3 regions of the Nitrospira defluvii genome follow, and region 3 is predicted to be linked to each of the others. Evidence: riboswitches for the same ligand, from Rfam matches in the RefSeq annotation. Region 3 holds a riboswitch; each other region holds the start of a gene.
What was found. Region 3 has a riboswitch for cobalamin ahead of KJA79_RS17915 (CbiX/SirB N-terminal domain-containing protein). Riboswitches for the same ligand answer to the same signal wherever they lie in the genome.

Region 1 (10,633 bases), 500 kb from region 3:
ACCCGCAGCGAGCGGTCATTCAACCCCGGGACCTTCGAGCAGTCACGGAGGAGCACCCCTCGCCGTCGCAGTACCGAGACCACCTGTGTCGCCTTGTGCCCGACCGGCAGTTCCAACAGGATGAAATTCGCCTTGGCTGGAAACACCCGGACGCCGGACAGCCGTTCAAGTGCCCGCTGCAGCCTGGTCCGTTCCCGATCCATGAATTGCAGACTGCGCCGGCGATGTCGATCGTCCCGCAAGGCCACCATGGCAGCTCGCTGCGCCAACATGTTCACCGACCATGGAGGTTGCTGCGCACTGAGTTGCTTCGTCACAGCGGGATGCGCGACCGCATACCCCACACGGAGGCCAGGTAGCGCATAGAACTTGGTGAAGCTTCTCAGCACAATGGTCTTGGGTGGAAGGGCCTTCCCAAGAATCGACACCGCCTCGCAATAGTCCGCAAACGTTTCATCGACCACGCACCAGAGCCCGAGGCGCGCCGCTGCGCGGGCCAGCGTTCGAACGGTAGTGGCCTCCCAGGCGACGCCGGTCGGACTGTTCGGATTACAGAGCAGGACGGCATCGAGGGGACACGACCGGGTACCCGGTCGTGAAACCCGTCGCAAGGCCTCCAACACCAGTTCCAGGCTGGGTCGGTAGTGATCCGCATACTCGGCCATTACCGTGCTGATCCGCCCTCCGGATCGTGCCATCGCCGCCGCGTATTCGGAGAAGGTCGGGCCGACCACCAGCAGATGCCGAATCTGCAGGGCATCAGGGAGAAGATGGATCAACTCCGTCGAACCGTTCCCGATGAGAATCGCCTCGGGAGCACGGCGCCAGTGAGCCGCGAGCGCCTGCCGAAGATCCCAGCAGAGCGGATCGGGATAATGGCAAAGCAGTGACCTCGAGCGTGTGAGCATCCGGAGGACAGCCGGTGAGGGGCCTAATGGATTAATGCTTGCGCTGAAATCGAGCAATCGATCGGGCGCTCGCCCCACATCACGAGCAGCGCCGTACACATCTCCGCCGTGGACCGTCCGCGTCATGATACCCACAAGGACAACAAAGCAAAGAACAAACCGAGCGCATAGATGACCAGCATGATGCGGGTTGCGCGACCGATATGTTCGGGAGTCACCTCCCCCGGACCATCCCCGAGCAACTCGGCATCATGGGGAACACCGTCGTAATAATTCCGTCCTCCGAGTTGCACACCCAACGCACCGGCCATGGCAGCCTCCGGCTGTCCGCTGTTCGGGCTGGGATGCTTGTCACCGTCCCGATGCAAGATGTACCAACTCTCATGGATGCGATGCCATTGCCCGGTGGACAAGCCGGCAGCCAGCGCGATGAAGCCGCCCGTCAATCGAGCAGGGACCCAGTTCACCACATCGTCAAGTCGGGCGGAGGCCCAGCCGAAATGTTCATACCGCTCATCGCGATGGCCGATCATGGAGTCGAGCGTGTTGACCGCCTTGTAGGCCAGCGCCAGCGGCGCGCCGCCGAGCGACAGATACACCAACGGGGCGATGATCCCGTCGGAGGCGCTTTCGGCGATGGTCTCGACGGTCGCGCGCGCAATCTCGGGCTCCGTCAACGCGGCGCTGTCGCGCCCTACAATCATGGCGACCGCCTTTCGCGCTCCCGCCAAATCGCCGGCCGCCAAGGCGCCGGTCACCGCCTGCACATGGTCATAGAGGTCGCGCCCAGCCAACGTGGTAGAGGCCAGGCCTATGCCGACGGCCTGGCCCAGGATTGGGTGCAGCGCAGCAGCCTGCCCGATCACCCACGTGGCTGCGCCATAGACGGAGGCGGGCAGACCGAGCGCCAGACAGGCGCCGGCAAGCTGAAGAGCCTGCTCGCTCCGGCAGATGATGCGGATACGATGATCGATCCAACCGATGACTGCGCCCATTCCTCGCACCGGATGGGGAAACCAGCGGGGGTCTCCCAGCGCGATGTCGAGCACCGCCGCGAGCGCTAAATCGACGCCCGTCATCGAGTCATCACCAAGATCGGCACCAGCAGCAGAAACACAATCTCAATCAGCTCATTGGTGGCACCGAGCAGATCACCGGTCACGCCGCCGAACCATTTGCGACAACCCTGCCGTACCAGCACAACCACTAAAGTCCCCAATGCCATGGTAGCCAAGGCCGGAACCGGGCCCAGACCTGCCGTTAAGGCCACGGCCAAGACCAGCGTCGAAAGCAGGACATGGTGCCATGACAGATTCGTGAGGAACGCCGACGCCAACCCTCCATCGCGTCGCGCATAGGAAGAGGACCAGGCCACACACACCATCGCCCAACGACCCACCGCCGGCATACAGAGCAACATGGGGAAACGCCACGACTGGGGTAGGGCGAGCAAGCCGGCATACCGCAGCAGGAGCGAGAGAAAAAGGCCTGTCGCGCCGAGGGCACCGACATTCGGATCGCGCATGATGCGCAGCCGGTCGTCTATCGTTCGGCCCCCGGCTAATCCATCGACCGTATCCGCAAGCCCGTCTTGATGCAACCCGCGCGTGAGCAGCACCAACAGGACGATCAGCAGGACGTTCACCACCTCGGCCGTCAGCCACCAGCGCAAGACCTGATCCACCAGCGCCAGGAGCCCGCCGATCATCAGCCCCACCGTGGAATACCAGGCCATGGACGCCGCCAGCTCATCTGCCGTCGGATCATGATAACGGCGGCTGATCGGGATCGCCGTCAGAAAATGCCAGGCGAACACGAAGGGTCTGGTCATCGACATGATCTTAGTCACGCTGCGAAACGCCCGCTTCGTCAAAGGTTGCCATCTCGGTGAGAATCTTGATGGAGGCTTGTACCAGCCCCATGCCAAGGCAGGCCCCCGTACCTTCACCAAGCCGCAGGTCGAGATCCAAGAGCGCCGTGAGGCCGAGGTGATCTAAAATCGCCTGGTGCCCCCGTTCAACCGATCGATGCGAGGCGATGAGGTAGTCTCGGCAGAGCGGCTGGATCCCCACGGCAATTAATGCAGCTGCACCGGCAATAAATCCATCCAACACCACCGGGACCCGCGCCGCCGCAGCCCCCAGGATCAGCCCGGCCAATCCGGCAATTTCCAGTCCGCCCACCTTCGCCACCACATCGACCGCATCAGCCGGGTCTGGACGATGTCGATCCAACGCGTCTTGAATGACCTGAATCTTATTGGCGTGACCGGCTTCGTCGATGCCGGTGCCACGTCCCGTGACCTCGGCCACGGCCCGACCGGTCATCACGGCCGTGATTGCGGCGCTCGGCGTCGTATTGCCGATTCCCATCTCGCCGGTGCCGATGAGCCCAATGCCCTCGCACGCCGCCTGGGTCGCCAGATCGATACCGATGTGCAGCGCCTGCGCTGCTTCTGTTCTGCTCATCGCCGGTTCGCGCCGGAGGTTCCTCGTTCCCCGCATGACTTTTTTCTGGATAAGGCCAGGAACCATTGCGAAGTCATGGGCCACCCCGATATCCACCACCCGAACCTCAACCCCGGCATGCCGCGCCAACACGTTCACCCCGGCGCCGCCCCGGAGAAAATTCAAGACCATCTGCGGCGTGACTTCGCTCGGATAGGCGCTCACGCCCTCCATTGCTACCCCGTGATCAGCAGCAAACGTGAACACGACCCCGCGCGGCACATTCGGCTTGACGTCGCCGGTGATGGCGGCGTACCGCACCGCGGTCTCTTCCAGTCTCCCGAGACTGCCGAGGGGTTTGGTCAACCCGTCCAAGCGAGCTTGAGCCTTCGCGGCACTCTGCTGATCGACCGGTTGAATCTGCCGCACCACCTCATCGAGTGTCATCACGTCGTGCTCCTGTTTATTTCAGCCTAAGCGATTGTCCGGCGATGACAAAATAGACTTCGTCGGCCGCAGCGGCAAACTGCTGATTGATTCGGCCCGCGAGGTCACGAAAAGCGCGCGCATCCCGGCTGGTCGGCACCAATCCATATCCCAGCTCGTTGCTCACCAGGACGACCCGAGCCGGAGTCCGCCGAATCGCTTGTATCAATTCGTCCACGGCGCTGGTCAAATCTTTCCCGACAATGCGGCGGCCGCAGACATTGCTCATCCACAGGGTCAGGCAATCCACCACAATCGTGCGATACCCGGAACCCTCCGATCGAAACCAATCGCCCAACGCGCAAGGAACTTCCGCAGTGGACCAATCAGCCGCCCTGGTCGCACGGTGCCGATCGATACGGGCCTTCATTTCGCCATCGAGTGCCTGCCCGGTCGCCACAAACGCCTTCGGTCCCTTACGACCGGCCTTGTCCAACGCCACCTGGCTTTTTCCCGAGGCCGCTCCTCCCAGGACTAGAATGAGACGAGACTGGGAACGCCGGCGCGGTCTCCCTGACTTACTTGCCGGGGGCATCGGTCTCACGCTGCCACAAAAATTCCGGTTCCCCCTGCGTCTTCGCGACCCAGCGCGCCATGACAAACAGGGCATCACTCAATCGGTTCAGATACTTGTTGAGCACTACTGAGACGTCCTCTTCCCGGCTCAGCCGGATGCAATCGCGCTCGGCCCGCCGACAGATGGTTCGCGCTTGATGCAGCGTGGCCGAAACTTTGCCACCGCCGGGCAGGATAAATTCCTTGAGCGGGGCCAACTCCTCCTGGCATCGATCGATCATCTCTTCGAGCTTGGTCACATCGCCATCGGTCACCTTCGGCATGTTGGGAAAGGTCTGGCCCGGAGCGGTCGCGAGCAGACTCCCGACATCGAATAACTTATTCTGAATCCAACGCAGATCAGCCTCGAGTTGCGCGGAGGCGGGAGACGCGCTTCCTCCCTCGGCGTTCATCGCCCGCACCAACCCCACCGACGCATTCAGCTCATCGACCGTGCCATAGGCTTCGACTCGCAGGCAGTCCTTCCACACCTGCTGTCCCCCGGCCAACCGGGTCTGCCCTGCATCACCGGTCCTGGTATATACCTTGGTAATTCGCATGCTTCTATCCTTTCACACCAGAGCACTGATTTCCGACTCGAGCTTGGAGAGGCATCCCAGCGACACGCTAACCTGGTTGATTCGCCCCGGACGTCCTCGTTGGCCCAAGTGTCCCATCCGCCACCTGCTGCAAACAGACGGGGCAAAGGCAGTCCTTAAACCGCGCAGCGATCCAATCCATCTGCTGTTCGGTAATACCGATTTTCCCGCACCAGCATTGATACCCGACACATTCGAACGGCTGCCGGCAGTGCTCGCAGGTCTTGCTGACCGGACCTCTCAAAACTCCACCCCCGCCTGAGCTTTGATCCCTTTCCGAAAGGGATGTTTCACTTGCTTCATTTCCGTGACCAGGTCTGCCGCTTCTATCAATTCTTGCGGAGCCCCTCGGCCGGTGATGACCACATGTTGCATAGAAGGACGCGATAACAAGCGCGGCAGCACCTGGTCGAGATCGGCGTACCCGTGCCGGAGCACAATGTTGAATTCATCGAGAATCACCATTGCATAGGAAGGATCCAGCAAGAACTCACACGCCTTGGCCCAGGCCTCCTGGGCAAATCTCGTATCGCGCTCGCGATCCTGTGTTTCCCACGTATACCCCTCGCCCATGCGAAGAAACGTCACACGCTCGCCGAATGACCGGAGCATGCGTTCCTCTGCCGTGTCGATGGCGCCTTTGATGAACTGCACGACCGCCACCTTCCTCCCATGGCCGAGCACACGCAGTGCCATGCCAAGCGCGGCAGTGGTCTTGCCCTTCCCCGCGCCGGTATGGACGATCAGCAAGCCCTTCTCTTCCTGTGCCGCTTCAATACGACGGTCCACCGAAGCCTTCAGGCGCTGCATGCTGGCCGTATGGTTGTCCTGCTCCGTCATCTCAGGCCGTTCGCGCAGGTGCCACATCCCGGCGCGCTCGACGCGCAGCTCCGAGCAGATGCCCCACCACATCAGGGCAACTGCCGAAATGCTGATGACTATACAACGCCAGCGTCTTTCGCCTCATCACCCCGTCCGGTCCAACCGGCTTGCCGTCCGCATCCGAGAGCGCGCAGACATACTGCAGTTCGCCCGTCGGCTCCAGCAGCGAATAATGGAACTCATGCCCACGCAGCACCGTGCCCTCCGGACCAAGCAGACAGGGCTGTGTCAGCCGCACGGTTCGATACCCCAGCGTCATCCCGGCCTTCCGCATCACCGCCTCAGCGGATATGACCCCGACCATCTCATGTCGGTGTCCCGCCATATCACGGATTGCCTGTGTCAGATACATCAGACCGCCGCACTCGGCATAAATCGCCCCGCCCCTCTCACTGAATGCACGGATCGCGGATCGTATGGCAGCATTGGCCGCCAAGGCCTCGCCGTACAGCTCCGGATACCCGCCACCGAAATACAGCAAGTCCACATCCGGTATGGTGGCATCACGCAAGGGCGAAAACAGGACAATCTCGGCCCCCGCCGCCTTCAGCATCTCCAGGTTGTCCTGGTAATAAAAGCAGAAGGCTGCGTCGTACGCCACCCCGACCCGCACTGTCTGCGGTTGGCTCACCGACAGATCCAACGCCGGCTCAGCCGGCAGCACGAGGTCGTCTGCCGATCGTGCCAGCGCGATGACCCGATTCACATCAATCGTCCTTGTCGCGGACTGTGCCAGTCGGGCATAGACCTCACCCTGCCCTTCTTCGATTGCGGTTCTCAGGCCGAGATGCCGGTCGGCAATGGCCATGGCCGGATCCGGCTCCAGGTACCCGACCACCTCCAGATCCGTGGCTGATCTCACCGCATCTCGCAGCAATCGGTAATGCCCCTCACTCTTTACCCGATTAAACAGGACGCCGACGACGCGCACAGCCGGATCGAACTTGGCGTACCCGAATGCCATGGCCGCGGCCGAACGGGCCATGGCACTGCCGTCGATCACCAGCAGCACCGGAGCTTGGAGTTGCTTGGCCAACTCGGCCGTACTGCCCTTATCCTGTGTCGGCGAACTTCCATCGAAGAGCCCCATCATGCCTTCGATGATCGACAGGTCCGCGTCAGCCGACGCGTGTGAGAATATCGCTCGATTCACGGTTTCGCCAAGCATCCAGCCGTCGAGATTGCGCGACGGCCGACCGGTCACTACCTGGTGATGGCCGGGATCGATGAAGTCCGGCCCGGCCTTACACGGCTGCACGACCAGACCATTCTCCTTGAGCGCCGCCAGCAGTGCCAAGGTGACGGTGGTTTTGCCGGCACCACTGTGGGTGCCGGCGATGATCAATCGAGGACGATGCATCGGTCGTGCGCTCACGCTCGCCTCACGACTTTCCCCCGAACGTGACCCGAACGCCGCCGAAAACCGACCGGATCGGCGTACCGGCGCTGGCGATTTCTTCGTACTTCTCATTGAAGAGGTTCTCGGCCCGGAGATAAGCCTGGAGTTGCTTTGTGACATCGTAGGTGACCGCCAACGACCACACATCAAATGCCGGAAGAGGTTGCCGATCTCCGGTGGTGTTGTATCGCGAGCCCACATACCGACCGATCAACGTGATCCATAGGGGGTCGATGGGCTGGTAGCTGATCGTGGCGCTCCACTGATCGGTGGGCCAACGCGGCAAACGACTTTGGCTATCCAGATCGCGCGTGAGCGTGTTCGTGTATTGGGCCTGCAGAATGAGGCTCTTCACGAACCGTTTGTCGCTTGAGTAGGTATACGAGAGTCCGGCCTCCCAGCCTTTGGTCGAGGCTTCCCCAAGCTGCTGCGGGCAGAACCCGAAGGTACTGAACGGCGCGCAAAAGACCGGATCGAATGTGGTCGTGATCAAATTCCGATACCGGTTCCAGAACAACCCTCCCGTGAACTTGATCTGCTTGGAAAACAGATACTGATCGATCCCCACATCCATACTCTGACTTTTTTCAGGCCCGAGATTGGGATTGCCAAAATTGGGGAAATACAGCTCGTTCATGCTGGGCGCGCGAAAGCCGGTCGAATACCCGGCGCGGAGCTTGGTATCGGTTTCCTTCTGGTAATACCCCGCCGTAAGTCGATACGTGGTCGCATCGCCGAAGACGTTGTAACTATCATGGCGAATCCCGGCTGTTGCGAAGACTCGATCCCAGAGATTGAACTGGGCTTGCGCAAATCCGGCGTGGGAACTCAGGATTCGATTCGTGAGCCCGCTGTCGTTCTCACCCTGCTGCTCCCGAAATTGATAACCGGCGCTCAGCAGCAACAATTTGGTGATCTGCACGTTATGCTGCCATTCCAAGCGGTTGGAGAGCACACGCGTTTCGTTCGGATCTCCGAATGGGGTGCTGAAGGCACCGCTGACCAAGCTCCGTTGCAACGTGCCGGGGAGAAACAGCGAGGCCTCCTGAGATCGGGCGAGGGTCAGCTTCTGCGTCCACCAGCTCGTCACCGGCTGCTCATAACTCCCGCTGAACACATATTCCTGGCTCCGGATCTTCGAGCCGTACACGTCGCTCGGCGCGGTAGCCGACAGGTTGTCCAGCTGCACATCGGAGTTCATCCAACGCATGCTGAAGTCCAGCCGCCCGTCATGCGGAAGATCGACGCCGATTCGCCCCGAACCCTGCCAATTGCGGTACGAATCCCGCTCCGTCGCCCCCCGCCTGTAATTGACGGCGGAAAAGGAAGACATGTCCCAGCGGGACAGGGACAGGCTATAGTCGACGATCCCCTGTTTCCCCGAGACGGATCCCCCCTCACGGATGGAGGCGAACGATCCATACTCCATGAAGCCGGTCGCGGAGAGCGGCCCCTGTCCCTTCTTCGTCACGATATTAATGACCCCGCCCATGGCGTCGGAGCCCCACAACATACTCTGCGCGCCGCGAAGGATCTCGACTCGTTCGATATTGTCGGTCGTCAGATTGGCGAAATTGTAACTACCGACGGTGGCGCTGTTGACGATCGCGCCGTCGATCAGCACCAGGGTCTGATTCGCCCCGCCGCCTCGAATCTTGGCCGTGACCTCGGTACCCGGCCCGCCGTTCGAAAACATTGCCACACCCTGGGCTAACCGAAGCGCGTCCACCACGCTCCTGATGTTCTGTCGTTTCATGTCCTGCGCCGTGATGACCTCGACCGCGCTGGTCACCTGGCTTACCGGCAATGGGGTTTTGGTGGCCGAGACCACGACTTCCTCGGCCTGCACGACAGGATCAGACTCCGGGGGCTCGTCGGCAACCGCCGCTGCCGTCCACACAGGCGGGACACGTATGACACACAGCAACACGAACAAGACAGACCATGGCCTGAGACGTACCAACATCCTGACACTCCCTTTCGCTCGAAGGGATCAGTCGTAACAGCCGTCAGTTGGGTCTCCTGACTTACGGATCGTCGCGGCTCCGCGCCTTCCCGACCGAAGAAGTTCTCAGCACTCAGCTTTCAGCAAACAGCTTCACGCTGATGGCTAACGACTTCCTCGAACAGTGGCTCCGTGCAGAGTCACTCCCCGCTTACAGTGGCGGCACCGTGATGGATTTGCACCATCTTCCCCGACGCTGACGGCGTCTTCCTGACACTCCGTTCTCCAATGATGACGCGCCCCTTCTCTTCCCACGGGTGGGCCGGCGCGAACCCCTCCCGCAACATCCGATCACCCTTTGAACGACATCCCTTGCCTCGGCAACGTGATCCGAGGCAATCCCGACTGCGGATGCGCATCGATCAAGACCTCGCAGCCATATACCTCCCGCAGCACTTCGACCGACATGACCTCGGCGGGAGCGCCGACCATCCGCACCTGCCCCGCCCTCAACATGGCCACTCGATCGCAATACTGACTGGCAAGGTTCAGATCGTGCGACACGATCACCACCGTCAACCCGCGCTCGTCACAGAGTCGGCGCAGGGTCGAACAAATGCCCAACTGGTGCTGTAGATCCAGAAATGCCGTCGGCTCATCGAGCAACAACACTATGGGCGCTTGCGCCAATGCCCGCGCAATCATAGTGCGCTGACGTTCTCCTCCGGACAGATCGGTGACGGCGCACCCGGCGAGATGCGCAATGTCCATCGTGGCCATGGCCTGCGACGCCGACTGACAATCCTCTCGATCTTCCCAGCCGAAGCCCAGGCTCCATCCCGACCGCCGTCGGTGGGGAAATCGCCCCATCAAGACCGTCTCTGCGACCGTGAACGGAAACATCTGCGGGCTGTCCTGCGGAACCACCGCGACGGACTGCGCCACCAGCTCGTGAGAGAGGCTGCGCAACGGTCGTCCGAACAGGGCGATCTCCCCTTCCTGTGGCACAGCCAATTTCGCCAATAGTTTCAGCAACGAGGTTTTGCCGGACCCATTCGGCCCGACGATGCCCAGGATCTCGCCTTGTGCGACTTCCAGCGTCACATCTCGAAGCACCCAGGGCTCTCCCTGTGGACGCGAGGCTCCGTAACGGAAATGCACCCCGCGAACCGCATAGGCATGGTGCACCACCGGACCTGACTCTAGGTCTCCAGCCAGAGTCTGAGCGGTGTGGTCGATCCACGTCATGCCAATCGATCCTTTCGCCATACCAGCAGATAGACGAAAAACGGGCCACCGGCTAACGCCGTGATCACCCCGACCGGCACTTCCGACGGCACAAACAGCGTACGCGCCACCGTGTCCGCCGCCATCAAGAACATGCCGCCGACCAAGGCCGAGGCCGGCAACAA
Region 2 (10,633 bases), 510 kb from region 3:
ACCGGATAGGCCGGGGCGGTGAGCGACCCCATCAACCACGCCATCATGCCGAACGACCGATTCGGCTCCATGATGGAAGTGATGAACATGATGAGCGCGGAGAAAATCGCATTGAGGATGACCCCGGTCAGGAGCACCGAGTGAATCGGCAGACGCTCATGGGTCGCCGCCATCCGATAGATCATCGCGAGGGCCACCAGGCCGCCAATAAATCCGCACACCGGCAGGATCGACAGCGCCAGCACCGTCGTTCCGATGCCGAACAAGACAGCGACGGCCACGCCCAAGGCCGCCCCGCTGGAGACACCCAGCACATAGGGATCGGCGAGCGGATTCCGAAGCAAGGCCTGCAACGCCACGCCGACTGAGGCAAGACAGCTCCCCACCAGAAATCCGAGTGCGACCCGCGGCAGCCGGACCTGAAACAGAATGACGCCGGCCGTGTCGACCATCTGCTCGTCACCCGGTCGACCGAACAGCAGCAACGCGAAGAGTCCGAGGATGCGCCCCACCCCGATGTACTGAGTCCCCAACTGCAGACACACGAGAGCCAACAAGCCTGCAACGAGCGACAGTACGGTCATCACGCGCCACCAGCGCGCCGGTGTGAGGATCAAGTCCTGAACCGGCGGGTCGCCTGCGACCGTCGGCGGACCAGATGGCAAGGGACCGGTGGACAAGGTCGATGCAGTCAAGGCGTGCGCGGGAGGCATGGGGTGGCCGGCTGCTGGCATCATGGCTGTACGGGTACCGGTTCCGACGCGAAGGCTTCGGGGTGGATCGCCCGGGCCAACGCCTCCAGCCCTTCCATGACGCGCGGGCCCGGGCGGTTGAGAGCATCGGCCGACACGTCGCGAAGACGGTTTTCCCGAACTGCGGTCACCGTCGTCCAGCGCCTCCAAGCCTCCTGCTCACTTCGCGGCACGGTTTCGATCGACCCTCTGGGGAACAACAGGACTTCGGGATCTTCCTTCAACACCGTTTCCATGGTAAGACGCGGATAGGGCGCCTTCGCCTCCGAGGCGATATTCAGTCCACCGGCAAGCCCGATCATCTGGTGAATGTAACTTCCCGGACCTACCGTGATCAGCGGTTGGCTGTTGATGACGTACAAGACCCGAACGCGTGCTAGATGTTCGGTTCTGGCGGTGAGTTCCGCCATCCGGTTGCGCATCGCCAGCGTCATCGCATGGGCGGCCGTGGAGCGATCAAAAATGCGCCCCAACGTATGCAGATGCGAAAAAATACTTTCCAGCGACGTCGCATCCAAGAGCAGCACGGGAATTTTCAGTTCTTCCAGCTTGGCCAGGACATTCGCCCGATGAAACTCGCGAGGCGCGACGATCAACTCGGGTCGAAGCGCGATCAGCGATTCAAGGTTGGGATTGGCGTAGCCGACCTTGGATTTCGTCTTGGCTGCCTCTGGAAAGTTACAAAACTCGGTCACCCCGACAATCTGCTCATCCAGCCCCAACGCAAATAGCATCTCCGTAATGCTGGGCGCCAGCGAGACGACTCGCGCGGGCGCCTTGGCCACATAGAGTTTTCTCCCCGCGTCGTCGACAAACGTGCGCGGCGTAATATTGGCCATGAACGGCATGCCCGTAAGGATGCCTTGTTGACGGCGTTTCATCACCGCATCATCCTCCGGAGATTGCGCAAACGCGAGCGATACACAGGCGAGCAACACATAGCAGACGACTCCAAGAATTCCGGTGAGACTTCGGCGAACGGGGATCGGGCGAACGGCGAGCAAATAAAAAATCCCCAGGGCCAACGTGGAACCCTGAGGATTACCCGCACCATCATCCTCGCCTATTCCCCAGCCCACGAGGGAATAAAGGGTCTTCCTCGGGCAGGTCTTCTGGCTTATGGTTCATCCTACTCCCCGCGCCTTCCCATCTTCGAAGCGATCAGCTCTCAGCGATCAGGCATCAGCTGTTGGCTGAATGCTGGCTGCCGATAACCGACGGCTTTCCCAGACAGTGGCGCCTGCGGGTTTCGTCCCCATTTACAGCGGCGGGACCGCGAGGGCTTTACACCCTCTTCCCTTGACCCGAGGTGTCTTGAAACGCGGCAAACTCTAGGAGAAGATGGCCGATCTTGTCAAGAGGAGGCGCGAGCGGAAGCCATCGAGGAGATATTCCCACGGATGCCGCCGTCGTCTGACGCGCAGGAAAAAGCGCTACGAGCGGTACCGAAGTTTGAGGATGAGAATGGCGAGAGTTAAGACAAGCGTGACGAGGTTCGCGAGGATGATGGGAAGGGCGCCGAGAAGCAAGCCGTACACCAACCAGAGAAAGACCCCGGTCACAAAAGTGAGCAACATGCCCAAGGACACGTCCTGCGCGGAGCGGGTACGCCAAGTCTGCTGGAGTTGGGGGATAAAGGCAATCGTGGTGAGGGTACCGGCGAGCAACCCCACGAGCGTGACCACATCCATGGATGGAACCTCCGTGACGGTGAAGGGCCTTGCACAGGAAGGAGGGCATCCACAGTGGAGAATTCACCCCGGCAGCTTGTCTTAGCCCGTGGGGCTATGGTAGCATTTCGCTCCGTTCAGCACTAGTCGTTGAAAGACGCCGCAACAAAGGAGTAGGTCCGTGGCATTTGCTTGTGATCTTTGTGGGAAGAAACACCAAACCGGTAACAACGTCAGCCACGCGAACAATAGGACGAAGCGCGTCTTCAATCCCAACTTGCAACGCGTGAAAGCACTCGTCAACGGCTCAGCCTTACGCATTCGCGTGTGCACCCGCTGCCTGCGTTCCGGCCTGGTCAAAAAAGCCGTCTGATCACCTGCTGCCTGTCCTCGCTCGTTCTCTCCAGGGCTAGATCTTACGCTCGTGGTCTGTCTGCTCGACTCTCCCACACATAGAACCCTATCCGCCACACGTACTCGATACCGCCACGCCGCTTCCCGGAAATCAACTCACAGAAGACGACTGTGTCGGATCAGTGTACAATCCGATCGCACTCACGACAGCACTGGGAAGATTCCCCTCGAACCGGGAGGCATCATGACTCATCTCCGTCACATACTCGGTCTCATGGCCATCGCCATCAACGTCGTCGCCTGCAGTCATCTTCAAACAAAGGAAGGGGCGTACCTCGACTCCGCGAAAGGTCGCGCCACGCAAACAGAGGTGAAGCAGGCTCTCGGCGCGCCCAAAGCGGTTCGAAAGGGCGAGGAAGGCGAGGGCGTCTGGGTCTATGAATTTCGTGAGCAACAGTCCGGCAACCGCTATACCCCGCCCGGCACCTGGTGTGAGGAATACCTGCTCACCTTCGATGACAAGGCCGTGCTGCAAAAGTGGAAACAGGTCTCCCACTTCCACGGAGGCGAGCTGATGCCGACGGAATGTATTCCGGGGATAGAACCCTAGAAGTAGTGGGCAACATCCCGTCTCGCCTTTCTGCCCAGGAGCCGATGATACGGAACTACCGCCTGCATGGTCCTGCCCGCAGTTTGTACAAGAATGTGCCAACCCGGAGACACGTCAAGATAAAAACATCACCTTTTATGGACATCTTGGAGCTCAAGACGACCTCCGCGCATGGTACGACGCTTGCTGAGTATCAACCATAGATACTCGGAGGTATTATCGTGAAAACACACATTGCCGCTATTCTCGCACTAAGTTTTCTATCTGGCATCTGGATCTCTTTCGACTCTGTCTCACCCGCAGAAGCCCAGAACTGGCTTTACCGCAGAAAACGCCAAGTGCAAACACAACCGCCCCCCACCCCTCCAGCGAGCCAGACTGCGACCTCCCGTGACTACTCGGTGCTCAAGATCGCCCCTCCGCCAGCAGCGGGTCTTTATATCGGGCAGTATGAATGGGTGCAGAACGACATCGCTTCGTTTGAATCGGCCAGCGGCCGGAAAACTGCGCTCTGGTCGAGGCACCGCGGCACCTGGGCGAACGGGTACGATGCGGCCGGGCAGCCGCATTTCGATGTCGCAGCCGCGAATCTTGCCTGGCAGGAAGGAAAGGTAATTGTCGTTCAGGCATACAACATCCATCCGGCACCGGGTGAATCCGAGGCGCCGGATGGGTTCACTGTCGACAAGCTTCTCAGCGGCGTCTACGATGCAGAGCTTCGAAGATTTGCCGGCGAGCTTCGTCAGTACGGCAAACCGACATTTTTTATCTCTGGGCGCGAACCCAATGGAATCGGAGCAGATTATTTCGGGGGCTTCGGTCCGGCAGGAGACAAGTCGCTGCAATGGGCAATCGAAAACAAGCGCGGTTTTGCGGAGTTCAACCCATCCTCCCTGCCGTATAGTTCACTCTATACCGATATCGGTACGCCGCAAATCTGCGACGGGGTTGAACGTCTCAAGGCGGCACAACGCTACTACTACGATTTTTTTGTTCGCCGCGAAGGTCTCAGGTTTCTCACATTTGACTCTATGGGATGGTCTGTGAACCAACTAAACCAGATCGACTATGACGTCGCGGATCTGCCGGCCACGGTCGACAAGGCGTACGCAAAGCAACTGCTTCAGAGCTGCCACTCCTTCGCCAACTTTTACCCCGGAGACCAATACGTCGACTGGGTGAGTCTCGATTTTTATATGATCGATTATTACGCAAAGGACTGGCCCGGGCTCACCCAGGACTACGTGGTCCCCGTTGAGAATCACTTTGCCGCACTGGACGCTGTCCTGCAAGAGGTGAAGACGGTCGCGCCATCCAAACCAGTGTTCTTTATGGAGTTAGGATTTCCCGACGGCACTCAGCAGAATTCGAGTTGGGCGGCCCAGAAAATCGCGGCGGCCCTTCCACGTATCGTTTCCGGCTATCCGCAAATTCATGGTTTTGCGTTGTGGTCGGCGCATCCCTCATGGATGGTCCCCGGGGTCTTCCCCTACGACTGCTTAATTCGCCCTGGAACGCAGCAGGCAACGGCGCTGAAAAATGCCGTCACGAATAATCCTTCGTCGTTCCTCTCCTGCGTCTACCTCTCGGATGGAAAATTACATCCGAATTGTGTGAACTAGCGAAGCCGGGACAGCAGGTTCTCGCTACGTGGACATGAGAGGAGGCATGCAGAGTCAGAAGACAACTTCACGGATACTCCGCCTATTGGCTTGAAACCAAGAGACGGTTTGCCGGATCCCGTCGACAAACGCCACCGACGCCTCGAAGCCGAACAGGCGTTTGGCTCTACTCACCTCAAGGCACCGTCGCGGCTGTCCATTTGGCTTTGAGGCATCCCATACAATTCGGCCGGAAAACCCCACTGCCTCGGCGATCAGCTCAGCAAGCGTCTGAATCGTGATCTCATGCCCCGTGCCGACATTGACCGGCTCACTGCCGTTGTAGTGTTCGGCGGCAAGCACAATCGCGCGCGCCGCGTCATCCACATGCAGAAACTCGCGTGAGGGTGACCCATCTCCCCATAGGACGACCCGATCATCCCCCCGCTCCTTCGCTTCCACGCATTTTCTGATTAAGGCGGGAATGACATGCGACGTCTCCATGTCAAAATTGTCCCCGGGACCATAGAGGTTCACCGGAAACAGGACGACGGCGTTGAAGCCATACTGTTGCCGGTACGCCTGGGCCTGGACCAGCATCATTTTCTTGGCTAGGCCATATGGTGCGTTGGTTTCCTCCGGATAACCGGCCCACAGATCCTCTTCGCGAAACGGCACGGGCGTATGTTTCGGATAGGAGCAAATCGTACCGACGGCCACGAGTTTCTCCAGACCTCGCTGACGGCCAACCTCGATCAACTGCGTGCCCATCATGAGATTGTCGTAAAAGAACCGGCCGGCATGGGTTTGATTCGCTCCGATCCCACCCACCCTAGCCGCGAGGTGCAGAACCAAATCCGGTGTCGTGTCTGCATACATTCGCCGGACAGCCCCGATATCAACAAGGTCATAGTCTCGACTTCTCGGGACGAGAATGATGGTACGACACCCCTGCCGCCGAAGCTGAGCCACAACCACCGAGCCCAGGAAACCTGATCCACCAGTCACGACGACTCGTTTGTCGCGCCAATAAGACATCCTTATCGGGCTCCCCTCGTACCATTGAGAATTGCCCGCTCGACGTGAAGATCGGCCTCGACCATCATTCTGATCAATTCACCGAAAGACACTTTGGGTTCCCAGCCCAACACCCGCTTGGCCTTCGACGCATCCCCGATCAGCAGGTCCACTTCGGTGGGTCGATAGTAGCGTGGATCGATTTTCACATACCGCTTCCAGTCTAAATCGAGATAACTGAAGGTCTGCTCCAGAAATTCGCGTACCGTATGCGTTTCACCCGTGGCAATCACGTAGTCGTCCGGTTGCTCGGCTTGCAGCATCATCCACATCGCCGTGACGTAATCGCCGGCGAATCCCCAGTCCCGCTTGGCATCGAGATTTCCAAGGAATAACTCGTGCTGAACGCCCAATTTGATACGAGCGGCAGCGCGAGTGATTTTCCGGGTGACAAAAGTCTCTCCCCGTCGAGGCGACTCATGATTAAACAAAATGCCGCTACAGGCAAAAAGATTGTAGGCCTCGCGATAGTTGACTGTAATCCAATGGGCATAGACCTTGGCTGCCCCATACGGACTACGTGGATAAAAGGGTGTGCTCTCCCGTTGGGGAATTTCCTGCACCATGCCGAACATTTCACTCGACGAGGCCTGATAAAACTTCGGGTGAATGCCTGATTCACGAATCGCTTCCAATAGGCGAACCGTCCCCAATGCTGTGACCTCCGCGGTATATTCGGGGACATCGAAGCTCACGCGCACATGGCTCTGCGCACCCAAGTTGTAAATCTCATCCGGTTGAATCGTGCGTAGAATTTTATTCAGTGAACTCGCATCGTTCAGATCTCCGTAGACCAGACGTAACCTCGGTTCAGCGACGTGCGGATCCTGATAGATCGCGTCGATCCGGGCGGTATTGAAGGAACTGGAGCGCCGGATGATGCCATGCACTTCATATCCCTTCGACAACAACAGCTCTGCGAGATACGATCCATCCTGTCCGCTGATGCCGGTAATCAATGCCTTTTTCACGGTGTTGCCTCACTCCGCTGTTACAACCTGAATACTCCGACTGACTGCGCTGACGGCACGGACACAGACAGCACGACGATCAGCGCTGCCTGCAACCCCAGTCGTCTCCCTATCCTCGTCCCACGCCTTGTAGGATCTGTCGCTCACACCACGCGTAGGTCTGCTCAAGTCCCTCTTGAATACTCGTCTTGGGCGACCAATCAAGGAGGGTGCGCGCCCTCGTCCAATCTGCCGCCCGATCGACATCGCCTTCCGGCTTGCTTGTGTCGAACCGAATATCGATCTGCTTACCGGAAATCGCACAGACCCGCTCCGCAATTTCCTTGATGGACGTGCTGTAATCGGGTCCGATTTGGATGACGCCTCGATTCATGCCCTTTGTGGCAACGGACACCAGCGCATCCACAATATCGCTCACGAAGACGAATGCCCGACGCTGTTTTCCCGAACCCCACACCACGAATTCTTCATCCGGATATCGAATGGCTTTGCGAATGAGAGAAGGAATGACCTGCGACTTTTCAGGCGACATCTCGCAGTGCGGGCCATATACGTTGTGGAAACGGAGAATACCGATGTCGAGCAACTTCTCCTTTCTGGCCAAATCGCAGCCCATTTCACCCATCAGTTTGCTCCACCCATAGGAGGATTCCGGTGAGGCGGGATAGACATCGTCTTCTTTGAAGGGCGGCGGATTCAATTTGCTCTGACGTTCAGCGGGATAACTGCAGGCAGTCCCGACATACACGTAGGACGAGGCATGATTCGCAATGGCCGCCCGTAACATATTGGAGTCAATGATCAGATTGGCGTTAAACAACGAAAATTGGTTGCCGAACACATAGTTGATGCCGGCGACCACATCGGCCAGGTGATAGACCACATCCTGCCCTTCCGTCGCTCGTTCGCAGTTCCGATAATCCGCAAGATCCAGTTCAAGAAACCGGTGCTCCAGATCAATCACCGGCACACCGTCCTCGGCGAGCAGGTTCGATTTCTTGCCCCGCCAGAGATTGTCCGCGACCGTCACCTGGGCGCCCTCGGCAGCAAGACGGGCCACGAGATGAGACCCGATTTGTCCAGCCCCTCCGGTGATAAGTACGCGTTTGTTTTTCCAATACATGGTGCTCCCCTTTCCCGCGACAATAAGTTCTCCGTCTCACATGAGGCCCGAATGTGTCCCCTTCAGATGATCCGCGACGCGCAGGGCCATGGCGACGATCGTCAAGGTCGGATTCGCGTGACTGGACGTGGGAAACACCGAACTACTGGCAACGAATAGATTGGCGATGCCATGCACTCGACCTTGTTCGTCGACCACCCCCAGTGAAGGATCGGCCGACATCCGTGTGGTTCCGATGTGATGTCCGAGTACGGCCTTCACGTCCCCCATCAATTGCGACACATCGTCTCCAAGATATGTCAGGTAGCCGCAATCTTGCCTGCGAAGTTCTTCGTCGAGAAGCTTGTGCGCACGCTGCACGCTCGCTCGATCCTGCTCGGTCACCTGAAAGTTGAGCCGCAACCGCGGCATGCCCAATTCATCCTGCACGTCGTCCAGCGTCACACGATTGTCACGATGAGGAATTTGCTCGCTCTGAAAATACAGGTAATACGTATTCGACCGTGACCGCATGAGCAGAGAGGGAATACGCCGCCTCTGAAGGAGTCGTTTCCGCCCGAATTTGGGTAACACCGACAGAGCCTGAGGTGACCCCATCAGGATGTTCTTCAGATGCCGCCAGTACAGCGCATACTTACCTGTCCCCAGCTCCTCCTGCTGTCTTCCACCCAACAGCCGTTTCAGCAAAAAGGTGGCCGACAGCACCGCATTACCGTGGTCAGGGTCACCGAGCAGCGGCCGATCCAATAACATGTAGAGATTCAACAGCTCATGACGCCGCTGAGCGGCCTCGGAAAAGCCGATCCGTCGACGGCAGAAGACACCCTGTGGATCCGCTTCATATCCGAACATCACCTCTTGCCCAGCCGTAAGCGTGATGCTCGCAATCACCCCGTGAATGTGCGACATATACCCGCGCCCCAGCCAATCCGAATGGTTCCCGATGCCATCCCGATATACGCGTCGAGAAGCCAGCAACAGGCGCGTGGTTTCCAACCCGCCCCCTGCGAGTACGATGATTCGTGCGCGGACCTGAAAACGCCGGCCTGCGAACGTTGCCACTTGGACGGACTCGATGCGGGTGCCGTCCGACGAAGCCTGCAATTCGACCACCGGTGCGTGAAGCATGACGCGCACCTGTTCCGCTCCAGCGAGATCCGCTCGATACGCTTTGCCGAATTGCGTCGGCGGGCTCCACCGCTCAATGCCTGAGGTGCAGACCACCCCGTCTTCAAAGCTCGGCAACATCGAAGGATGTGCACCGGGAAGCGCCGTGGCTACTTGATAATCGTACTCCCCGCACTCACAGTAGACATGCGCGCGACGATAGTAGTCGTGCATGTCTTTCTGCGGAAACGGCCAGCCGCTGTGCGGCACCCATTCACGTCGATCAAAGTCGAGAGAATCAAAAGGAATACACCGCCCACCCCACAGCGAGGTGGTGCCTCCCAGTTGGCGATACCGAGCCTGATCCAGAGGAACGTGGCGGATCGAATCGTTGAGAGCTCCTTGATACAGCGACTGGCTCTCGCCGGCCCGCGTCTTCCCACCGGCTTCGAGCAGGATGATCCGCTGTCCGGTTGCCCGGAGTTCCATAGCTAGAGTGATACCGGCGGCCCCAGCACCCACGATGCAGATGTCGGCCGACAACGTGTGCCCCTCGGAGACTGTGTTCGCGTCAAGCAACATGCACACACCTTAGCGCTTCATCGATCCCAGCGAGATTTTCGTGCAAATGTGTCCTACAGCCCATACCCGCCAACATCACACCGATCTCCGGACGTTCAACGATCGGTCGGAATGCATCGGGGACGGACCGGCCGGCCAAGGCATCATGAGAGAAAATTTCACGCGCGATGACTCCAACGCCCAGCGCACCTGCGCGTTCCAAGATCGGCAGCGCCGCGTCAACGCGCGTGCAGTCGAGTGGAACCTGCACGCAGGCGACACCGGATTGTCCGATCCATGAGTCGGCATCCTCCAATGAACGGCAGGAGACTCCAACGTGACGCAGCGTACCCTCTGCCTTCAAACGCAAGAGCAATTCGAACACCCCATCGCGCTGCGGAAGGTCAGTCGGAGGATTGTGCAAGAGGAAGAGATCGAGACGATCCACGCCCAGGCGCTGCACACTCCCCTCTATCCGGCGACGCAGATAGTCGGGATTGAAGCACTGACGCTCCTGCCGGCGTCGCGTGCCTGTCGTCACCTCACGTGCGGTCGACCACCGTCGCAGCAGCAGATTCAGCACCGGCTTGGCCATGCGGACAAGGCTCTCCACCGAGCCGACCGTTAAACCTGCCTTAGTGCAGAGAATCATTCCGTCGCCATGGTCCCGGTGGACACGCCCAAGCAGTCGCTCGCTATCGCCTTGTCCATACACGTCTGCCGTATCAAAAAATGTAATACCCGAATCCCTTGCCGCACGAAGCGTCGCTTCGACTTCGCCACGTGAATGGCGGGTCGCCAGGGAGG
Region 3 (10,633 bases):
GTCGTAGGCTGATGGCGCCAGAATGACCGGCATCCGATTGTGGATCGGTCGCAGCAACTCGTTCGGTTCCGTCGTGAGGATCGTACACGATTCGATGTCCGCGCCTTCCGGGGGATGCCAGTGTTCCCACAAGCCGGCAAAGGCAAAGGGACGGTGACTCTTCATGCCGATCCACATTGGCTGCTTTCTCAGTCCCTGGACCTGCCACTCATAGAATCCCGTCGCAATGACAAGACAGCGTCGGGTCTTGAACGCGGCACGAAAGGAGGGTTTCTCCGTCACGGACTCGGCTTTGGCATTTATGCACTGCTGCCCGATTTTCGGGTCTTTGGCCCAAGACGGAATCAGCCCCCAGCGCAACAGCACCAGCTGACGGGTGGTTGTCCCCGGCTCGATCCGGATCGCGGCCACCGGTTGAGAGGGAGCAATGTTGTAACGAGCAGTGAACAGGGGAGGACTCGCGACGCCAAACTGTTGAGCGATCACCGCTGGCGAGGCCGTTTGGGTAAAGCGTCCGCACATCTTGTTGTACGTCGAAGCCTAGGCCGTCCGTGAGGAAGTGTCAAGGACAGGGCGTAGCATAACAGCCATCCTGTATCATTGTTATACGTTGCCGTATCGAGATCGATACGCCCGCACAGCTAATTCAGCTGCTCATCTCTACGCAATCTGAATGAATCTCCATTGTGACGGCCCTTAGCGCATTCGGCACGCGTGTTGCTGAGATCCTTGTACGCATCACACCTCACCTCACACAAGGAGAACCCACCATATCGAACACTTCGACCGTCCCAACGATTGCCCCCGTAGCCCCCGGCATTTATGTCGACGAGATTGATCCTGGTGCTCCGGATATGCCCGCCGTCATGCGAGAACTGGTCCGGGCCTTGCTGGAGCAAATCTGTGAATGTGAGCTCGTCGGGTTGGTCTATGAGGAGAATTCGCTCGAGACCCGAGCGCAGCTCATAGCGACCTTGCGCGGGCATCTTGTGATGCGCTGGGCGAAGGATTTTCTCAAGGGACGGTCCGTACAAGAAGCTTTGTTTCTCCGTTGCGATCACACCACCACAACACAGACCGATCTCGACAGCGGATTTCTGATCTGTGAGGTCGGCATGGCACCTGTAAACCCGTCGGAGTTTGTCGTCTTCCGCATGCTCATCCGATTTGCCCCCAGACCGTGAGCCTCTCGTCAGGGGAGAGGAAGCCTGCTAGCATGCGGTCTATGCGCTTTCTTCTCGTGGCTCTTTTTACCGTTCTGCTTGCGGTGCCTGTATTAGCAGGGGTGTATTCTGGCCAAGTGGTCGGGGTGATTGACGGTGATACGATTGACGTTCTGCATAACGGTAAAGCTGAACGTATCCGACTCAATGGCATCGACTGCCCTGAGAAAAGCCAATCCTACGGGCAGAAGGCTAAGCAGGCCGCCTCAGCCCTCGTGTTCAGCAAAGAGGTCACGCTGCACACGTTCGAGGAAGACAAGTATGGGCGCACCATTGGAAATGTGCTCCTAGCCGATGGAACGAACGTCAACCAGGAGCTAGTCAAAGAGGGCTGGTGCTGGTGGTATCGGAAATATGCACCAGGAAATACGGTGCTCGAAGGGTTAGAGAACGAAGCGCGAGAGGCTCGAAAAGGCCTGTGGGTTGATCCGCAGCCGGTGCCGCCGTGGCAGTGGCGGAAGCGTTGAGCTATTTTTAGGTAAGCGGTTCCAATAGAAGCTGACTTGTAAATGGTCGTCTGCCGTTTGGCTCTGCTCCTACTGCAACTTTTGTTCGGTCGAGCAATCTAGATGCAAACGAATGAAGTCCGTCAGTATAGTTTGCGTTCTGAAACTCTTTAGGAACTCCTTCGCCATACTGCAACAGAATTTTCCTTATTTGATCGCAGTCCCTTGCTGAAAGAACTCCAATTTGGAAGAAGAGTGTCACCACATCAAACATCCTGGCGACCGGAGCTGGCGTCTGCATTCCTAAATTGTGAAGGGTATTCACCGCTATTCCGTCATTACTCAATGACGGCATCTGCAAAGTGACAGCAGCAGCATGCGTATAAGCTTCACCCGTTCCTACGCGTATTCCATACTGGCGCCCACTTGCCTGAATAGTATCCCAGGTCGCCTGAACTGCTGCTGGTGGAAGAAACGAATTAGAATCGAGGAGACTGGACTGGAGAATGGTGGAGTCGAAAACCTGGAGGACCCGAGAGGTTAGTGCCTTGTCGAATTGAGGTTCGACTTTCGTCCGATACTTCTTGTGCTGTCTGAGCTCATTCTCAACCTCGAATACTATTACAGGCTGAATGCCATATTCAGTTTTGAAACTTCGCAGAAGCTTATTTTGGTCTGTTAGGAACAGCTGAATGAGAGCATCCGAATCACAGAATAGTAGTGCGGGATTACTCATCGGAGGACAGGTTGGAACTATTCAACATATTCAGGCATTTGACTCCCAAATCGAGAGTAGAATGTTGATTCATCTATCATCAAGAACTCAGCTGCTTTACTTGGACTGATCTGGCCAGCAACTGTTGCCTCTACTACACGCTTAATATAGTTGGCAGGGAGCCTGAGAGTTCTTGAGTAAATCGTTGTATTCCGCCTATCTCTCCATTCGTCCTTCTTGCTGTCGTGTCTTTTTAGGAACTGCTCTGTTGTCAAAGCTCTCACTGATAACTCCGAGAGGTCAGACGCTATGTCAAATCTGGCGTATTGCTCTGCCTCTTCAGGAGAAATCAAGTCATTGCTAAGTGCTGCCGAGATCACCGTTTTCTGCTCAGTATGAGTTTTTGCAATCAATGTGGCCAGCTGCTTGGGCGTAAGCGCATGCAAGTTCAAGCCTAACGTCGAGCTCATGTGTATTAGCACGTCACGTGGTGCCAAGCTTTCTTGCGCAAATGCCTGAGCCCTTTCTTCAGATAAGCTGGATTGGGCCTCTTGATTTTGAAGAGGGAACAGATCAATAGACGCACCATCGGTATATGCATCAAAAATAGCATGGGCAAGCTCGTGCAGTAGTATGTGGTTGCCCCTAAACCATGTGCGCTTATATGAATTAGAGAAAAGGCATGGGCGCTCTAAAGAAGTAGCTCCTAGGTAAAAGCAGCACCCTTCAACGCTCGACTCTGGCATCGGGCTCTCAATGATAAGAACCCCTCTATTTCTAAGATTTCCCCTGAAAGCTTCCCCTATACCTGTTTTGCCCTTGTCTAGGCCTGAGAGTTGCCTGAAAATCCTCGCTGCCTGTCGGCCTTGTTCTCGGGGCGGAGCCTGAAGGTCTGTTTCGCGACGGATATTCTCAAATATCAATTGCCACCCAGTTGCCCTGCTATCAGTGGCTTGCTCAAGCTGATCGAAGTAATACCCGAGGTGACGTATTAGAAGAACGTATTCGCGATCAACGTCAGTAAGGCCATTTCCGCGGAACTTAAACCAGATAGCTGGAGCTACATCACCTTGCTGTCTCTGTTCGCTTCGAGTACTACGCAGAGTCAGAGGTGATACGCCCAAGACTGTCGATAGGCGTGACACCATCGAGTCAGGGATAGAGCGATTACCTGCAACCCACTCCTGGAATATCTTGGGACTAACTCCAAGAAGTTCGGCTGAGGTTTGTAAGTCTAATTTAGCTGAATCCAGGATCTGCTTGAGCATCTATGCTATTCCCCAGGGAGGTGCTTAATTCACAACTTAACAACTTCTCTCGTTCAGCACTAGAGGTCAACCACTTGTGCCTGGTTTATGGTTGTCTAGCTTGGCAGTCTTTCCGTGGCAAGCGATTTTGGCAGAGAGTGCACAGATATACTGATGAAGAAAAGTAAGCACGTGGAACATAGCTTATATAGTACCCAAGGAAGGGCTTAAGACAAGGTTAATTTAGCATTCTGAAAACGGTCTCTTCAAGGCCCAGGGAAGTAAAGAGGGACGGAAAGAGGAACCGGCCATTTTGCCGTTTCATCGAATCGTCTAAACTAATGTCTGGGGTGGTAGTTTAGTGGTGCCGAGGGACTGAATCGAACTGTCGACACCAGCCTTTTCAGGACGTGGTTGTTCTATGCAAGGGCCTGAATCTTCTTGTGATTTCTCGCCGTAGTGAGCGTGGACAACTAAATGGACCACCGGTCTCAGTGCATGTCTTGGTAAGTTATTGGGCTTTGTGGTCGCTCAGTTCGCGTAAAATTGCTTCAGATCGCGTGCACTCATGATATTTCAGCCTTGACAGGGTGGACTAGCCCGCGTTAGGTATCTGGGCTGATAATTGAGCAATCTCTCGGATGCCCGCTAGGGCGTAACAGGGAAGTCCGGTGAAAAACCGGCGCGGTCCCGCCACTGTAAGTGGGAAGCTCTCCCGTTTTAGCCACTCAACAAACGTGTTGGGGAAGGCTGGGGGTAGCGGTGAAGGTTCGACCTTCTGAACCCATGAGCCAGGAGACCTATCCGAGCTGACATAGTACGGTTTCTCCGCGCGGTAACGGAGGATCGCTCCTGCCTTTTTGGCATGCGACCTCTTGTTCCCCATGCGGGACGGAGGTTTTTTTATGCCCTCGTTTTTGTGGGAGCAGCGTGTGACTGCTCCCAACGTTGACACGCCATTCACATCCCAACATTCGGAGCAACCCTCATGAGCACGGGATTGCTCATCGTCGGACACGGCAGCCGCGATCCCAACGCGAACGTCGAGTTTGAGGCGTTGGTGACGGCCTATCGTGCAGGGCGTCCTGATCTTCACGTCGCGCACGGCTATGTGGAGCTGGCCCGCCCGTCGTTGGCGGCCGCGCTTCGCGAGTTGGCGCAACGGGCCGACTCCGTTGTCGTCCTGCCGTTGTTTCTGTTTGCCGCGGGGCATGTGAAGAACGATATCCCTCTCGCGCTCTCGCAGGCTCGGCAAGAGCATCCTTCCGTCCAGTTTATCGTGGCCCATGCCTTGGGCATCCATCCCAATCTCGTGGAGCTGGCGTTCGAGCGGGCGCGGGCGGCGTTGGAAGGCGCCCGTGAATCCGCGAAGACCGCCGTGGTGGTGGTGGGCCGTGGTTCAAGCGACCCAGACGCGAACGGGGACTTTTGTAAAGTTGTTCGTCTCCTTGCCGAAGGGCGCGATCTTGGGTGGGTGGTGCCCTGCTTTATTGGCGTGACGAGACCGCTATTTGAGGAGACGGTGGAACTGGTTGCGCGTGCGCGCCCAGAGCGGATCGTCGTGGCGCCGTATTTTCTTTTCGGCGGAAGACTGATCACGAAAATTCGCGAACAGGTGGATTCGTTTCAAGCCCGGTATCCCTGGATCAAGACCGAACTGGCGCCCCATTTGGGAATTGACGACCGATTGCTCCGCTTGATGGACGAGCGCCTGGCCGAAGCGACAGCGGGAGAACGTCCGCTGCCCTGCGATACGTGTCAGTATCGAGTGCCGGTGTCCGCGGTGACCGGGCAGGTGGGCGGGCTCAAAGCGCTGCTCTGGAGTTTGCGGCACGGGTTTACCCACGCGCAAGCCATGCCTCATGTGCATGCCCATCGTCCGCTGGCGAAACATGTGTTGGTCTGCGGGAATGTCGATTGTGCCGACGGCGGGAGCATTCCGCTCATTGCCACATTGCGGCGGCTGTTGAAGGACGCTGGGCGGGATCAGGATATCCGCGTGACGAAGACCTCCTGCATGGGCCGCTGCGGGGAGGGGCCGACGGTCGCGGTCTATCCTGACGGCATCTGGTATCGGGCTGTGAAAGAGACGGATGCCAAGGAATTAGTCGACGAACATTTGCTGGGCGACCGGTTGGTCAGCCGCCTGGTTGACAACATCATGCAGTAACGGAGGATGTCTGATGGCCTGTCACGAAATTGCAGGATTGCGGTTGGGGTTGATGGAAGTGCTGGGAGTGAAGAACGAAGCCGAGCGGCAGCATGAACTGGCCGAACTGGGCACCGGGGCCGATCAGCCGGGACCGATCCGTTCCATGTGTGGAGCCAAGGATCTGGCGTCCCTCAAGCAGTATTACGAGAGCGCAGTCTCCGCGCTGGAACAGCGCGTCGCCGCGACCAGGCCGGATGATCCGAAGCTTCCGTACCTGCGCACGCTGATTGTGCTGACCAAGAAGGTGGAGCTCGATTTGACGCATCAGATCGAGGGGCTCATGCATCTCTATCGGGACCTTGATGAGATGCATGATTTTGTCCATGAGATTTACCCGGCGGAGTAGATCCAATGGCGGTGGCGAAGACGGCTCGAGTGGTGGGAACCGACAGGCTGGGCCCCGATACGCTGCTGCTCGATCTGTGCGCGGCCGAACCGGTGGGGTTCGTCGGCGGACAGTATCTCATCCTTGACAGCCGCATCGTCTTGCCGAGCGGCAAGGCTGTGAAGCGGGCCTATTCGTTTCTGACAGGCGATGCGGAGCAACGGAACTTTCAGCTCGCCGTGAAGCGCATTCCTGATGGACCGGGTTCCGCTTTTGTGCATGGGCTGACAGCGGGAACGGATATTTCGTTCAGCGGACCCTGGGGCAAGTTCGTTCCGCGGGAGGGGGCCTCTGGCAGGACGCTGATCCTGGCGACGGATACAGGAATTACCGCCGCGCTGGGGTTTCTGCGAGCGACCCGGTTCGCTCCATTGCTGCCACAGGCATTGCTTATCTGGCTGCGAGCTTCGGCAGAGTATTTTCTTCCGGATGAGTTCGTGCAGCAGCAGGTTCCTGCTGCCTGTGGTGAGGTGAGGATTGCAGCGATCCCCGCGGTCGGCCATCACGACCGGATTCCTCAGGCCAGAGCCATTCTCCGTGAGGTGTTGGTGCGCGGCGATATTGCTCAGGTCTTCATCGCGGGTGATGGAGCCGTGAACCAGGTGTTGTCTGATGATGCGATGGCCGCCGGAGTGGCCGTGGGCAAGGAGCAGGTGGAGTCGTTCTTCAATATGCCGAAGAAATCCGTATGACCGGACGGGTGCAGATTCTTGCCGCGCTAGAAGCCGCGCTGGCATGTGGGGAGACGAGCGTCATCGTCCGCTCATCCGGCGCGATTGCCGAGGTTCATGGGCTCGTGACCCTGCGGCAGGGGGCCGAGTGGGTTACGTTGGGCGAAGAGGGACAGACCCATGTGCATCTCAAGATCGAGGAGCGGAGCACGCTTCGCTACCGGCGGCACGATGAGGCCAATGCGGTGCTTGAGTTGGCAGGGCCGGATGGGTCGTTGCTCTGCCGCGTGACGTTTCGGGGCACGAACCGGGCGAAGACGGAGCAATATTGCCCTGAACGCGCGGCGAAAGTTCATGAACAGTTCGGCTGTTGGGTGGAATGTGCCGGGATATGACTGATGGAGAAGAGGGGACCGCCAAAAGATCGGAAGGGGCTGCGCACCGGGTTCACTACCGGCGCATGCGCTGCAGCGGCAGCCAAGGCTGCGGCTCGGTGTCTCGTGAAGGGGGCCCTGCTGTCTGAAATTGAAACGACCTTGCCGAATCGAACGCGCGTGACCTTCGCGCTCGCCCGGTGCGAGCGAATGGATCGCCGAGTGATTTGCAGCATCATCAAGGATGCGGGCGACGATCCCGACTGTACGCATGGGGCCGAGCTGACGGCGGAAGTTGAACTGCGTACCGAACCGGGCATCGAGATCAGGGGAGGGCAGGGCGTGGCCACGGTCACCAAAACCGGGTTGGGTTTAGAGGTCGGCGGGCCTGCGATTAATCCGGTTCCGCGGCGCAATATTACGGAGATGGTGGAAGAAGAGCTCGCGGGTGCTCCTTACGGGGGCGCGGTCGTGACGATCAGCGTACCGAGCGGCGAAGAAATGGCCAAACAGACCACCAACGCGCGGCTCGGCCTCCTGGGTGGCATCTCCATCCTCGGCACGACCGGCATCGTGAGGCCCTATTCCACGGCAGCGTTCAAGGCGAGCGTGATGCAGGAGATCGATGTCGCCGCGGCGGGCGGTTTGCGTGAACTCGTGCTCACGACCGGCGGTAAGTCGGAGCAGTATGCGATGGCGCTGTATCCGCAGTTGCCGGAGCAGGCCTTTATTCAGGTGGGCGACTTTATCGGCGTCGGCATCAAGCAATGTGCGAAGCGAGGGATGGCGCGGGCCATCATCGTCGGGATGATGGGGAAACTCTCGAAGATGGCCAACGGCAAGATGCAGACGCATGTCGCCGGATCGGACGTGGATATGGAATTTTTGGCGTCGCTGGCGGTTGACTTATCCGCCTCGAACGAATTGGTGGCGGCCATCCGCCAGGCCAATACAGCCCGCCATGTGTTGGAATTGTGCCGTGAGGCTGGTCTGGTCGGTATCACATCGCTGATTTGCAAGAAGGTCGTCGAGCAGTGTCAGGCCCACGCGGGAGGCACGCTAGCGGTGGAAACCTGTTTGGTGGATTTCGGAGGCTCGCTGCTCGGTCGTTATCCGGAGGTACAGACATGAATGATATGAGACAGATGACCGCGCTCGGGCGGAGCATAGAAGATGGCAGTTTCACGATCATCGACCAGGAAGCCGGTCCGCACGAGTTCAGGCTGGATGAATGGGAAGTCGTCCGCCGGGTGATCCATGCCACGGCGGATTTCGAGTTTAAGACCTTGATGCGATTCCATCCCGATGCGGTGCGCGCCGGGGTGGCGGCCCTTCAAGGAGGCTGTCCCCTCCTGGTCGATGTGAAGATGATTTCCGCCGGCTTAAATGAGGAGCGGCTGTCTTCCTACGGCTGCAAAGTCCATTCGTTTATTTCGGACGAGGATGTGATCGCGACGGCCAAGGCCAACAACTCGACGCGCGCGATCGAGGCCATGAAAAAGGCCCATCGTCTCAACCTGCTCGATGGAGCGGTGGTGGCGATCGGCAATGCCCCGACGGCCTTATTGGAGGTGGTCCGCCTGATTCGTGAGGAGGGGGCGAAGCCGGCTCTCATCATCGGAGTGCCAGTTGGATTTGTCTCGGCGGCTGAATCGAAGGACGTCACGCTGGAACTGTCGACTCCTTACATCGTCGCCCGTGGCCGTAAGGGAGGGAGCCCCATCGCTGTCGCGATCATCCATGCCCTGTTGCTCCTTTCAGCAAAGGTGTCTGCATGAGTCCACGACGCGCCATTACCTTGATCGGGATCGGGGACGACGGCTGTGCAAGCCTGACGAGCCGCGCCGTGAATGCGGTCATGAAGGCGGGAGTGCTCGTGGGTGGCGAGCGCCATCTTGAATTCTTCCCGCAGTTTCAGGGCGAGAAGATCGTACTCGAAGGCGGCGTGGCGTCGGTGCTCGACCGGGTGGCGGAACTGGCAGAAGAACAGAATGTCTGTGTGGTGGCGTCCGGCGATCCATTGTTTTTTGGCATCGGCAGTCTGGTGATCAAGCGGATGGGGGCCGAGCATGTCGAGGTGCTGCCTCAGCCCAGTTCGATGCAATGGGCCTTTGCGCGAGCTGGATTGAAGTGGGACGACGCAGCCTTTGTGTCTCTGCATGGCCGCTCATCCGAAGGATTTCTCACCAGACTCAAGAGCCAGGCCAAGGTGGCGATCTTCACCGATGACAAGAACTCTCCGTCTGTCTTGGCCCAGCGGATGATCGAACAGGGTGAGACCGCCTGGGAGGCCTGGGTCTGTGAGAGTCTTGGCGGCCCAGATGAACGGGTCCGGCGATTCGATGTGGCGGCTCTCGCTGCCTGCCAAGATATCGGGCCTCTCAATGTGCTGTTGCTCGTTCGTTCCGATCCCTCCTGGCGCGTTCCCGCCACGATTCCCTTTCTCCATGAGGATCAATTCGCGAAGCGGATGCCGAAGAAGGGCCTCATTACGAAGCGGGAAGTGCGGTTGTTATCGTTGGCTGCGATGGGGATCAGGCCGGACAGCGTGGTCTGGGATATCGGGGCCGGTTCCGGGTCCGTATCGATCGAGGCGGCCTTGCTCGCGCCGAAAGGCCTGGTCTATGCGATCGAGGTCGATCCGGAAGGCGTCGAGATCTGCCGCGACAATCTGTTGGCCCATGCGGTGGACAATGTGCGCGTTATCGCAGGCCGGGCGCCGGAGGCGCTGACAGGCTTGGAGGCGCCGGATGCGGTCTTCATCGGAGGCAGCAAGGGGAGCATGGAAGAGATCATTGAGGTCGTCATGGACCGGCTGCAACCGGGCGGCCGCCTGGTCGTGAACGCCATCACGCTGGAGAATGTCGCGGAGACCTATCAAAGCCTGCGGAAGCGTGGGTTGGTGCCGGATGTGACGTTGCTCCAAGTGTCGCGGGCTGAACCCTTGGCCCATTATCTTCGGTACGAATCCTTGAACCCGATCCAAATCTTTGCGGTCGAGAAGCCTGGTCAGACAGGAGCGGTCGCATGAATTATGGAACATTATATGGAGTTGGGGTTGGACCAGGCGCGCCGGATCTGATCACGTTGCGCGCGCTCAATGTCTTGAAACAGGCGCAGGTTCTCGCGCTGCCTCGCAGTTCCGATTACGGAGAATCGATGGCGTGGAAGATCCTCAAACCGACCTTGGGCGAGATTCCCGGGCAGGAGCGGATCTTTTTAACGTTCCCGATGAACAAGGACCCGGAGCGGTTGCGGCCTGCCTGGGATGCCGCCTTCACGGCCATCGGAGAACGGCTGGAAAAAGGGCTTTCGGTCGCCTTCGCGACGGAAGGAGATCCGTCGCTCTTTAGCACCTTC

Region 1: another riboswitch for cobalamin. It lies ahead of KJA79_RS15530 (TonB-dependent receptor plug domain-containing protein); the one in region 3 lies ahead of KJA79_RS17915 (CbiX/SirB N-terminal domain-containing protein).
Region 2: another riboswitch for cobalamin. It lies ahead of KJA79_RS15515 (ABC transporter substrate-binding protein); the one in region 3 lies ahead of KJA79_RS17915 (CbiX/SirB N-terminal domain-containing protein).

The regions. Positions count from the first base shown of each region.
Region 1 covers NZ_CAJNBJ010000017.1:88,594-99,226, reverse strand. Annotated here, with positions in the region: gene cobD (threonine-phosphate decarboxylase CobD) at 1-1,034, opposite strand, end outside; gene cbiB (adenosylcobinamide-phosphate synthase CbiB) at 1,031-1,987, opposite strand; gene cobS (adenosylcobinamide-GDP ribazoletransferase) at 1,984-2,745, opposite strand; gene cobT (nicotinate-nucleotide--dimethylbenzimidazole phosphoribosyltransferase) at 2,750-3,805, opposite strand; gene cobU (bifunctional adenosylcobinamide kinase/adenosylcobinamide-phosphate guanylyltransferase) at 3,819-4,376, opposite strand; gene KJA79_RS15550 (cob(I)yrinic acid a,c-diamide adenosyltransferase) at 4,360-4,956, opposite strand; gene KJA79_RS23355 (cysteine-rich CWC family protein) at 5,024-5,239, opposite strand; gene cobO (cob(I)yrinic acid a,c-diamide adenosyltransferase) at 5,236-5,862, opposite strand; gene KJA79_RS15535 (cobyrinic acid a,c-diamide synthase CobB) at 5,837-7,252, opposite strand; gene KJA79_RS15530 (TonB-dependent receptor plug domain-containing protein) at 7,260-9,242, opposite strand; cobalamin riboswitch at 9,271-9,497, opposite strand; gene KJA79_RS15525 (ABC transporter ATP-binding protein) at 9,573-10,469, opposite strand; gene KJA79_RS15520 (FecCD family ABC transporter permease) at 10,466-10,633, opposite strand, start outside.
Region 2 covers NZ_CAJNBJ010000017.1:77,705-88,337, reverse strand. Annotated here, with positions in the region: gene KJA79_RS15520 (FecCD family ABC transporter permease) at 1-737, opposite strand, end outside; gene KJA79_RS15515 (ABC transporter substrate-binding protein) at 734-1,831, opposite strand; cobalamin riboswitch at 1,838-2,075, opposite strand; gene KJA79_RS15510 (SemiSWEET transporter) at 2,186-2,443, opposite strand; gene rpmB (50S ribosomal protein L28) at 2,604-2,795, shown strand; gene KJA79_RS15500 (hypothetical protein) at 3,021-3,386, shown strand; gene KJA79_RS15495 (glycoside hydrolase family 26 protein) at 3,608-5,008, shown strand; gene KJA79_RS15490 (GDP-L-fucose synthase family protein) at 5,063-6,025, opposite strand; gene gmd (GDP-mannose 4,6-dehydratase) at 6,028-7,035, opposite strand; gene KJA79_RS15480 (NAD-dependent epimerase/dehydratase family protein) at 7,145-8,158, opposite strand; gene KJA79_RS15475 (FAD-dependent oxidoreductase) at 8,195-9,847, opposite strand; gene KJA79_RS15470 (aldo/keto reductase) at 9,837-10,633, opposite strand, start outside.
Region 3 covers NZ_CAJNBJ010000017.1:586,851-597,483, reverse strand. Annotated here, with positions in the region: gene KJA79_RS17940 (SOS response-associated peptidase) at 1-522, opposite strand, end outside; gene KJA79_RS17935 (hypothetical protein) at 855-1,184, shown strand; gene KJA79_RS17930 (thermonuclease family protein) at 1,226-1,690, shown strand; gene KJA79_RS17925 (hypothetical protein) at 1,698-2,405, opposite strand; gene KJA79_RS17920 (XRE family transcriptional regulator) at 2,423-3,652, opposite strand; cobalamin riboswitch at 4,254-4,453, shown strand; gene KJA79_RS17915 (CbiX/SirB N-terminal domain-containing protein) at 4,620-5,801, shown strand; gene KJA79_RS17910 (DUF3209 family protein) at 5,815-6,189, shown strand; gene KJA79_RS17905 (FAD-dependent oxidoreductase) at 6,195-6,920, shown strand; gene KJA79_RS17900 (hypothetical protein) at 6,917-7,294, shown strand; gene KJA79_RS17895 (cobalt-precorrin-5B (C(1))-methyltransferase) at 7,298-8,404, shown strand; gene KJA79_RS17890 (precorrin-8X methylmutase) at 8,401-9,051, shown strand; gene cbiE (precorrin-6y C5,15-methyltransferase (decarboxylating) subunit CbiE) at 9,048-10,304, shown strand; gene cobI (precorrin-2 C(20)-methyltransferase) at 10,301-10,633, shown strand, end outside.